DNA from 2 places in the Paenibacillus sp. ISL-20 genome. Region 1 is predicted to be linked to the other one. Evidence: riboswitches for the same ligand, from Rfam matches in the RefSeq annotation. Region 1 holds a riboswitch; the other holds the start of a gene.
The links. A riboswitch is a leader RNA that binds a small molecule or an ion and turns the genes downstream of it on or off. The one in region 1 is predicted to bind cyclic di-GMP.
Positions count from the first base shown of each region.

Region 1 (5,142 bases):
CATCGGTTACGATCGCTTCTTTAAGCGAATCGAGATTATAATTCATCTTGATGTTCCACGTAATTTCTTTGCTGACAGGATTATAGCTGCCGTCTTTGCCGCCGTTATTTTTCGTATAATCGTCAGCGGAGAAGCTCGCATCTCGCTCAATCGGTCCTTTGGTCTTGCCTTCCTCGATCCATGTCATCGAAGCTCTGTTCAAAAAGTCCCGTTTGCGATCCTTCAGCCAGCTGATGTTAAACTTCGTTTCATATTCAATCGTATAGGTGGTGTCAATCTTAGAGAATTCGATTACAAAGCCTTCGCGTACATTATCGTACTTCACCGTGTATTCGCTCTCTGGAACGACTTTCCCGTCCGCTTTTACGGTCACTGAATCCGGAACGAATTCGAGTCCGTCTTGCGGGAACGTATCCGTGATGACTACCTTCTCCATGCTGTATTTGGTGCCGTCCGGCTTTTTATCACCATTGACCGTGATCTTCCACTTTGCCTTTTTGTTGGCGAAATCGATGTTCGAGGTTCCTTTGACCAGAGCACGGCTTCCATAGCCCGGAGCAGTTACTTCCTTGGACGCTTCACCCGATACGACTTTGTTCTTGACCTCCTGCCCTTCGGAGCTCAAGCGATCGACCGGCATCGTCTGGTAAACGATCGTATAAGGCGAATCGATATCCTGCTTGAATTGAAGCTCGAATCCGTTCATACCTTTCGCTTCAGCTTTATATTCATCCTCTGAAACCAGGTCTTGGGCATTGGCCGAATTCCCGTTATACACCTTCAGCGAATCGGCTATCCAGGTATGATTCTCACTAAATTCATCCGTAATAATAGCTTGAGCACTCGGAATCTTCTTCTCGTTGAAATTGTATTTCACCGTCCAAGTGATGATTCCGGTATCCTTATCCTGGCGATACGATTTATTCAAGAATTGGCCGCGATCTACCGTTACGGTAGCCGTCGATTGGGCATTTTCCATCCCGTCGCCAGACAGGACAGCGGTGTTCTCAAACCGGGACTGTTGACCGATAAGCTTCGTCGAGAAACGAATTTCGTAGGCTTTGCTGATCGTCTCATCCTGGAATGCAAGCTCCAGTTTGCCGCCGCCCGTTTGGACGGTATACTTGCCAGCATCCAGCTGATCACCAAGAACTGCTGAGCCGTCACCGTTAACCTGCAGGTTGTGAACCTCTACGGAATCCGCGATGAGCTCCAAGCCTTCAGGCATTTCATCGGTGATGACCGCGTGCTTGATTTTGTCCAGAGATTTGTTGATCTGGACCGTCCAATCGATCCGGTCTTTGCCAATCGCTTTCCCTTGCTTCTCGATCAGCTTTCCGCCTTGCGGCTTTAGGTTCACGATGATGGTCTGAACCCCACCCTTTATCGGAATAGCAATAATGATTTCTGTGCTTCCTTTAAGGACTTCCTTCTTAAACTCTGTGCGAATTTCCAGCTTGCCGCTGATGTTGGAATGGTTCTCCACGTAATCGTTGAAGGTCATCACAACTTTCCCGTTCCGATCAACCGTAAATCGGCCAACTTCGCCTTGACCGGTAAGGAGTGGTGCATCAATATCCGTAAAAATCTCAAACTGCGTCGGCAGCTCGAATGTGTATGTATCCCCATTCTTGTAGCCGTGCCCGTTCGGAAGCTCCCATTCGTAGCTGAGATTAACGGCTGCGCCGATGTCCAGGCTGCTGTCCGGATTATATACCGCATCAACCACGGTACCGTTCATATCGGTTAATACGACTTTGGTTAGTATCCCCTCCATGTCGGCTACTGGTGCTGGCGTGTTATATACGTCATCCGTCACTGTTTTTTGTTCACTAACTTCTAATTCTTGCACGCCAGTCTCTAATTCCTGCATAGTAACTGCTGATTCCTGCTCGCTACCCGCCGCATTCGCTGTCAAAGCGAATGTGCCCAATAGTGTTTGAAACAGAAGCAGCAGCGCCACAACGATTCCACTTACTTTTTTCTTCATAATCTCTCCCTCAATCTCAGCATTACCCTCGTAATATTCGGTTCCGATCTTACTTTCCGTGCGTTAATTCGTCCCATGCTTCTATCAAAATGCATGCCGATAATGGACTTCCCGAGCCATCATCTCCAAGACCTGTTATGGGCGCACGATTCATTGGTGTCTGTATTTCCCTTCAGAACCCAGCGGGCTTCCTGCATTATATCGGCCAAAACTCTACATTTTCTATACAACCGAAATAAGCCTTGGACTTATTCGTCCAAAGCTTAGTTTTATTGCACATTTATTAGTAGTATTTGGATGCAGAATAGCTGGAAGCATCTTTAATCATTTTGTACTCGGTCCCTTTGCTTTTCCAGCTCGCATCGACGGTTGTGTCAATGGTTACCCACTGCCCATTCAAATATACTTCATTCCAGGCGTGGTACACATCGACGTATTCCGAGGTTCCCATGACAAGCTTTGCCGGAATATCGAGGCTTCGGAGCATGGAAGCGAACAGGGAGGCGTAATCATAACACATCCCTTTCTGTCCAGCGATCGTGCGGTTGATATCGGGAAGGTAATCCGTCAGCTTGCTGGATGCAAGAGCATTGTCGTACCGGACCGTCCCGACGATATATTCGTAGACAGCCTGTACTTTTTCCTTGTCGGAGTGAGCCGAACGGGTTAGCTTTTTCGCAAGCTGAGCAGCCTTGTCCTCTTCGCTCCAATCGATATTTTGTACAGAATTCAAAAACACTTTGCTGCCGTTTGTCAGTTGAAGCTTAACTGCCGCTTCCTGAACGATCTTGTATTTGCTGCCGCTAACTTGTTCCAGCACGGAAATCGTGTAATCTCCGTTGCCCATCTGCAGTGGAAAAACTTCCTGCTGCTTGGCTGGCGAAAGCCCATATGTATATTGGTCCTGACCTTTTCCGATCATGAGCTTTGTCTTGGTGCCTGCTTTCACGTCATATTGAATGACGATTGCCCCACGATCCAGTTCCTCCAAGCCCAGCCAATCTTCAGATGGTGCAGCTTGTACAACCGGAGCCCATATCAATAACGCAAAAAGTCCTACAATCGCGAACACTGCGTTGCGCATGCTAACTCCCCTTCGGTGGCCAGGCTGCCATTTGACATTTCGTCAAGAAGGCCCTGTAGCTTTGCGTCCTAGTCTTTCGACAAGTTTGCCATTATCGTATTAGAGTTCCACAGGATTCAATGGATGTTTGTCCAAAAAAACAAAAAAAGCGTTTTCATTCGGTAGCTGGCTGTCATTGACGTTTCGTCAAGAAGACCCTGTAGCTTTGCGTCCTTGCCTTTCGACAAGTTTGCCGTTATCGTGAGTAGCTTTTGTGAATACATCATATCAAATATCTCAATTTCCATCAATAAAAATCTTTCGAATCTAACGTTTGTTGACTATAGTATCAAGTTTGTTATCTGGAAGCGACGAATCTTCCTCTTATACAATGAAACTACCAGGTGCACGACAAGCGAGATAACACCGTAAGGAGTGACAGACATGAGCTCTACAGCCCAATCAAAAGTTAAACGAAAGCGCTTACGAATACGTTGGCACAAGCAGGATACGGAACTTACCCTCTTGGCGCTGCCGACCACGATTTGGTACCTCCTGTTTAGTTTCTTACCGATGTTTGGGATCATTATCGCCTTCAAAAATTTCAAGATAAGCGGCGGCTTTTTGAGCAATGTGTTTAACAGTCCATGGGTAGGCCTCAAAAACTTCGAATTCTTGTTCAAATCGAATGACGCTTGGATCATTATTCGCAACACCATTGGCTACAACATTGTGTTTATCGTGCTAGGAATCGTTCTGCCCGTGCTATTCGCGATTATGATCGGACTCCTCCACAGCCGCAAAGCGAGCAAGGTCTATCAGACGATGATGTTCCTCCCCTATTTCCTATCCTGGGTGGTCGTATCTGCGGTAGGCTGGGCATTCTTAAGTTTCGATAAAGGGATTGTCAATCAAATGCTCGTCAATATGGGCAGCGATCCTATTAACTGGTATATGGAGCCGAAATATTGGCCATTGTTCTTGATTCTCTTGAATGTCTGGAAGGGCCTGGGCTATGGTATGGTCATTTATTTGGCAACTATCACAAGCATTGACAGCACCTATTATGAAGCAGCTGTTATTGATGGCGCTTCGATTTGGCAGCAGACGAGATTTATTACACTGCCCATGCTCAAGCTGGTGATCGTCATGATGTTCATACTGGCCGTCGGGCGGATATTTTACACTGATTTCGGCTTGTTCTATCAGGTCACGCGAGATTCCAATTCGCTGTTCAACGTGGCAACCACCATCGATGTCATGGTGTATAAGCAACTGAAAACCGCCACCGTAGGGATGGCATCCGCAGCCGCATTCGTACAGTCTGTTCTGGGATGCGCAACGATTCTGATCGCTAACTGGATTGTTCGCAGAATCGATCCGGATAGCGCGATGATGTAAGGAGGCAAGACGATGACACCGAAAACCACTTACGAGACAGGCCTTGAGAAGTTTAACCGTACAAACAAAGCCGTCAACCTGTTCTTCAACCTGATATTTATCATCTTGGCTCTGCTCTGCGTCATACCTGTAGTTGTTGTTCTGTCCATTTCCTTCTCCAGTGAGGAGTCCATCCGTGAGACCGGATATCACCTACTTCCGGTTGCTTTATCGGCTGAGGCTTACGTCTATATCGTCAAGCAGGGAACGATGATTCTGCGATCGCTCGGCGTGTCCGCCCTCGTTACCGTGGTTGGTACCGTGCTCGGCGTATTGCTTACCGCCTCCATGGGTTATGTGCTCTCTCGCCCAAACTACAAGCTGAGGGGCTTTCTGACCTGGGTGGTATTCATCCCCATGGTATTCAATGGCGGCTTGGTGTCCAGCTACTTCATTAATACCAATTTATTAGGACTTAAGGATAGCATCTGGGCACTAATACTGCCGCTAGCCGTTTCATCGTTCAACGTAATTATATGTAAAACCTTCTTCAAGAGCACGATTCCCGATGGACTGATCGAATCTGCCGAAATCGATGGCGCGAGCCAGCTGCGAATCTTCTTCTCCATCATCCTGCCGATCTCGCTGCCGGTCATCGCAACCATTGGACTGTTTCTCTGCTTTGCTTACTGGAATGACTGGTTCCAAT
Region 1 is NZ_JAGGRD010000027.1:11,816-16,957, reverse strand. It holds gene J7E85_RS17370 (collagen binding domain-containing protein) at 1-1,990, opposite strand, end outside; gene J7E85_RS17365 (transglutaminase-like domain-containing protein) at 2,274-3,074, opposite strand; cyclic di-GMP riboswitch class I at 3,086-3,174, opposite strand; cyclic di-GMP riboswitch class I at 3,232-3,318, opposite strand; gene J7E85_RS17360 (ABC transporter permease) at 3,498-4,454, shown strand; gene J7E85_RS17355 (carbohydrate ABC transporter permease) at 4,467-5,142, shown strand, end outside.

Region 2 (5,142 bases), on a different contig from region 1:
TACTGCACATCGTCGAAATCCTGTGGATTCCAGATGACCGAATAGGTGCCGCTACTGCGTAGATCATTGATAAGTGCAAAGTACCGATTATCGATCTTCGTTACGACCGTCGGAACATGGAATACGCTGCCGTCCGGATTGACGATTACACCTGTCGTGATGCGGTTCGGATCAATGCCTTCCGGAAGCGCGATGTATTTCGGCGCATATCCGTTCAACTCCCCGGAACGCACCGTTTTGTCGCCATGCGTGAAGGTCAGGTCGAGGTCCACTGGAGTAACCAGCAGTTCGTAACCTTCGGCTGCCGCCTTCTTGCGGGCGCCGTCCGTCAAATCTTGAGGGGAGCGTTTGATGTTGATTCTTACTGCAATATCTTCAAGTTTTGCATTGTTCGACTGCTTTGCGATCGCGTCCAGATCCAACTGCTTGCCGGGAACTGGGTAGATTGCCAGCAAATCTTCGATTTCCAGCGTCGAGCCGGTATCAGCCAGCTTCTTAATATCAGCTGCCGTCAAGCCCTGTACCTTGGTGTCTCCACCGACAGGAACGCGAATGGCAAGTTTTTGTCCATCACCCTGAGCCAGAATATTGGACAGCTTGCCCGAATCGACTTGTACCGTCGTATGGTTTCCTTCTCCGTCCGTTTTGGTGGTGCTGGTCGCGAATGAAGAATCTTTACCGTTTACCGTAGTGGTAACGCCGGAGGAATTCGTGTTTGGAGTCGAAACCGTTCCAGAGTTAGTCCCTGAACCGGTACCCGGTGACGTTGTTTCTCCGCCGCCATTGTTTCCAGGAGCCTCCGCTGGGACCAGTCCTTCCTGGGCTTTCTCTAATGCTTCAAGGGCTTTATTCACTTCTTCTTGGGTTGCTTTCGGATCATTCAGTACGTTGTTAGCTTCTTTCAGAGCCTCCTGAAGCTTGTCCCAGCTCTCTTGAGTATAGTCGGTCGAATTTAGTGTTCCGATCTTGTCTACTTTCGATTGAAGTGCCGTTTTATCGGTTTTTACAATCTCAACGGTATAGATATTCGTTCTGTTTCCGATCGTCACTTCCACTTGAATGACATTAAGGCCTGCATGAAGTTGCAGGTCATTCCAATCGGAAGGATCGGGAACTTCGCTGCCATTAAAGCTCAATTTGGCCGTGCTTCCGGAATTCAGCAGTTCAAGGGCAACAGCAACGCTGTAAACATCATCCGTTACGGAAGCCTTGTAATTTAGATACTTATTACCGTTAAATGGCGGAGATAGCTCAATCTCCTCGTGATTAGTCGAATTGGCAACTCGGAGGTCAAGCTTGTCCAGAATAGCGTCAATGGTTACGAGATTTTCGTAGGCATTCTTCAAGTTCTCATTCGCCTGGTCGATCTCTATCTGCGTGGCATTCGGATCTTGCAGAATGCGATCAGCCTCTGTCAATGCATCCTGCAGTGCCTGCCAACTTAACGGAGTATAGTCCGCTGGCTGCAAGTTCTCACCTGTTATCTTATCGACCGTAGCTTGCAGTTGCGTTTTATCGATATCCGTAACCACCGCCTTGCTCGTCACGCTGCCTGACGCATGTATGCCATCGGCGGTGATCCTTACGGTAATGGCCGCCCCAACATCGTCAGCCGTTAGCGTATAACTTAAGCCGGTTGCATTCGGTATAGCAACGCCATTACGGTACCACTGGAAGGTCGGCACATTGTCTGTCGTATTCGGGGTATATGTGATTCCCGTTACGTTCGCGGTCAACGTCTCGCCCACCTTGGCTGTACCGTCGATCGTTACACTGCCGCCCATCACTGGGAGTTGGATATCTTGTGTAGTAGTGATGATGTTACTAATGACACCGGGATTATATTCGACAATAACTCCCGGATCCTTAAAATTGCTGGTACCACCGTGTGTATTGTCTACGGCTAAGTAACCTACTTTGTTATTCGTGGTGTCTAGTAATAGCGTAAGATGAATTAGATTTCCATTTGCAACATATTCCTTTGTGTTCTCCAGATTTGTAGGCTGACCGTTTGATACATACTTTGTCCAGTTAGAATTGAAAGGAATAGTGCTCCAATTAGTTCGTTCTGTAGATTTAGTAGCCCCTATAAAACTTAAAAGGTTCCAGCTATCTCGAAAAGGGCTCTTAAATTCCTTAAACATATTGGCAATCGCAAACATTTCTTCAGGATTACCTTCAGTCGGCTCTACAAGATGTCCACTATTATTCGTTGCAGTCGTCACAGCATCTTTGAATTGCATAGTGCTCTGTCTGGCCACATATACAAAATAGCGTCCATCGTAGATACGTACCGAGGTTTTTCCATCGGTCAACGGCGCTCCTGGCGTTACATTTACGGTAACACTCTGCGTTTTCCCAGGATCTTGTGTAAACTTCATATTTCGAATAACAGCTTGAATGTCTTCGTACGTCGTATTACTTGAAAAATTGAACACTCTATTGGTAGGTGTAGACTGGTCAGTAACAATACCACTAATTTTGATACCATCAGTCAACTCGGTAATTCCGCTTGCAACAGTCCCAACGGCAATGGAGCCGCTATTTACAGTCACAGTAAAGTATCCGCCCGCACCATTTATGACGCCTGTGCTTTCAAATGCGGCATTGGGCAGTTGATAAGTTGCTTCGGTTACACTAACAGGATTACCAAGATTAAGTGTTGGTGTGGTTGCTGCTCTTGCTTCTAACGGATAAAAAGGTAACATCGTCAATACCACAACGATTGTCATTAGAAGAGATAACCTTCTTTGATTTTTTAATTTCATCTTTTGTTCTTTCCTCCTGACGAAAGGCAAATTCTTTCTGTTGAGCTACATCGAAGCAAAATGATCTGCGGTTCTGCGGTTCTGCGGTTCTGCCATTCCACCATGTCCAAATACAGGGCATCTTGGCATTGTAATCGCCGATAACTATCAAATCCAATTTGTTATGCGGACGTCTCGCCATTCAAAACAGACGGACACCCTCACGGTAAAAAACAGCCCTCCTCTTTTTAAGATCACAAAAAAACCTCCATCCAAAAGCGGGCATACGCTAATAGACGGAGGCTCTTCCGTCGTATTCGGCAGCTGGCTGGCAATAGCATTTGCATGTTCAGCAAATCCGTTAGCCCCTTTAGCTTTGCGTCCCCATTTTTCAATAGGTTTGCCTTGTCGTACGAGCTTGTATCCATTTGAAGAATTTAAATATTAAACTAAAAGTATATTATAAAAGGTTTATAAGTTAGGCTCTACAGACTCATCTTTGTAGTATTTTGTATCTATTTGTCGAATCGGGATATTTATGACTAAAATCAGCAGCACCCATATAAATACTACTGGAGGCATCGAAGTAATAACCCTTCAAATCCCTGGGGAACACAATGGATACGGCCCAACTTAACGGATCTATTCAAACTCATCGATTAGGTCTTAATGCCTATACGATTATTGATTGAATACTTCTATCTCTCGGTAGATCAATCCGCGCAAGAATTCCCATCCATCTCTAGTCCTATTGATTAATACGCACGCATGCCTGCAATCTAACTGCTAGAAGTCATATCTCTATAATTCATTTTTGTTACAAAAGGCATCTTCAATATTTCATGCAAATAAAAAATCACCAACCCTTAATGGAGCTGGTGAATGCTGTTACCTAAATTATTGATGTTTTCGCCGTCACTTATGGTACGGTACAGGTATTTATGGAGGCCTGTTTTAGGCCAAAATCAAGCCCCTTCTGCTATGTACAGAAGGGGCTTGATAGCTCTATTGATTAATAATGGCCCTCTGTTGACTGGACTTATATCGACTATATAAATGGTATACAAGTTCATTTAATTCCTCGATAATATTGATACGATCCGGCTTGTCATCAGCTTCAGTAAGCTTGTTCAACCTTGATGTTATCATTCTTTTAACTCCGACCGAACTCCGTTCTCCTGCCGTAGACTTCAAAATAAATGTCCCAATAATCATATACCGGGAAATCCTCAGCCCAAATTTTTGAGATATGTTTCCCTTTCTTTGCAAGCCTGACCATAATTTCCGAGTCCTTTTTATCCATGTAGTCCCTCCGTTCTGTATTAAGCCAACCTTGAACAAACATTAACTACAAGAAAGTAAATTCAAAGCTGAGGCAACACAATCGTTTAAAGACCTTTTAAGGTAAAGGAATAAATTTTATTTAGGCGGTGATTTATGATTATCAATGAATTTCCAATCCATTTTAAATACGGAATCATCCTCTAGCAATTCCAGTACATTGTCAAGTTGCTTATCAGCTTCCGAATCCCCTTTAATTTGATAATCCCGCATATCTAAAACTTCAGTAAATGACTTTCGTGAACTGTCTTTGAAAATGAATGTCGTTATATGACTTCCGTCAGTCGAATTCAGTTCCAATCTAATCCAGTTTTCTTTCTGTTTTGCCCCTACAACCTTATAATCCATTTCACGTCTTACTCCTGGCTCAATCACCCAGTCGCGATGCGATACCCTCTAATAAAGAAGATACTTTTGATTCCAGTTCAATTGTCATAACAAGTTCATCCTTCTTTCAATATTTTTGAAAATAAGAAGGATATCCGTCGCGAATGACGTATACATATAAGTATAGGTTCCTCAGTTATACATATGTAGTGTGTAGCTCGCACTACACCGATACCTTCTTTTTAGGTGAGAATGCTACTTCTCACCATTGGATTGCCGAAAACAAGCGGAGTGTGCCACCACTTACGCTTGTTTTTTTATTTACCGCATCTAATGCAATCTCCCCCTGTCTAACGGTTGTTTGTCACCGCCAACTGTCAATTTATTTACGGAGATCATACTGTGCATTTCTTAAAACAAAAACCACTAACCTCATATAGTTAGCGGCTCCTATAAGAGGACATACATGATGTCTCATGTCCACTCCATTCATAGGGAATGATCGTATCTTGTTTAAGAAATCGTAAGCTTCGCCAATTAGTTCTTACCCTTTTTGGACTGTGACAGGACAGATGCAGCTAAGGACTTAGTGGTATTACTGTACTTAGGGCTTTGCAGTACTTTAGAGGCAAGACTAGACATCTTGTCACCAGATACTTTGTTTTGACCTTTGGCTGCCATGAGTTGATCACCTCATTTCGAATTAGACATCATTTCCAAATTCATA
Region 2 is NZ_JAGGRD010000013.1:7,610-12,751, reverse strand. It holds gene J7E85_RS08480 (S-layer homology domain-containing protein) at 1-2,768, opposite strand, end outside; cyclic di-GMP riboswitch class I at 3,064-3,162, opposite strand; gene J7E85_RS08475 (hypothetical protein) at 3,901-4,050, opposite strand; gene J7E85_RS08470 (hypothetical protein) at 4,167-4,436, opposite strand.
Region 2: another riboswitch for cyclic di-GMP. It lies ahead of J7E85_RS08480 (S-layer homology domain-containing protein); the one in region 1 lies ahead of J7E85_RS17365 (transglutaminase-like domain-containing protein).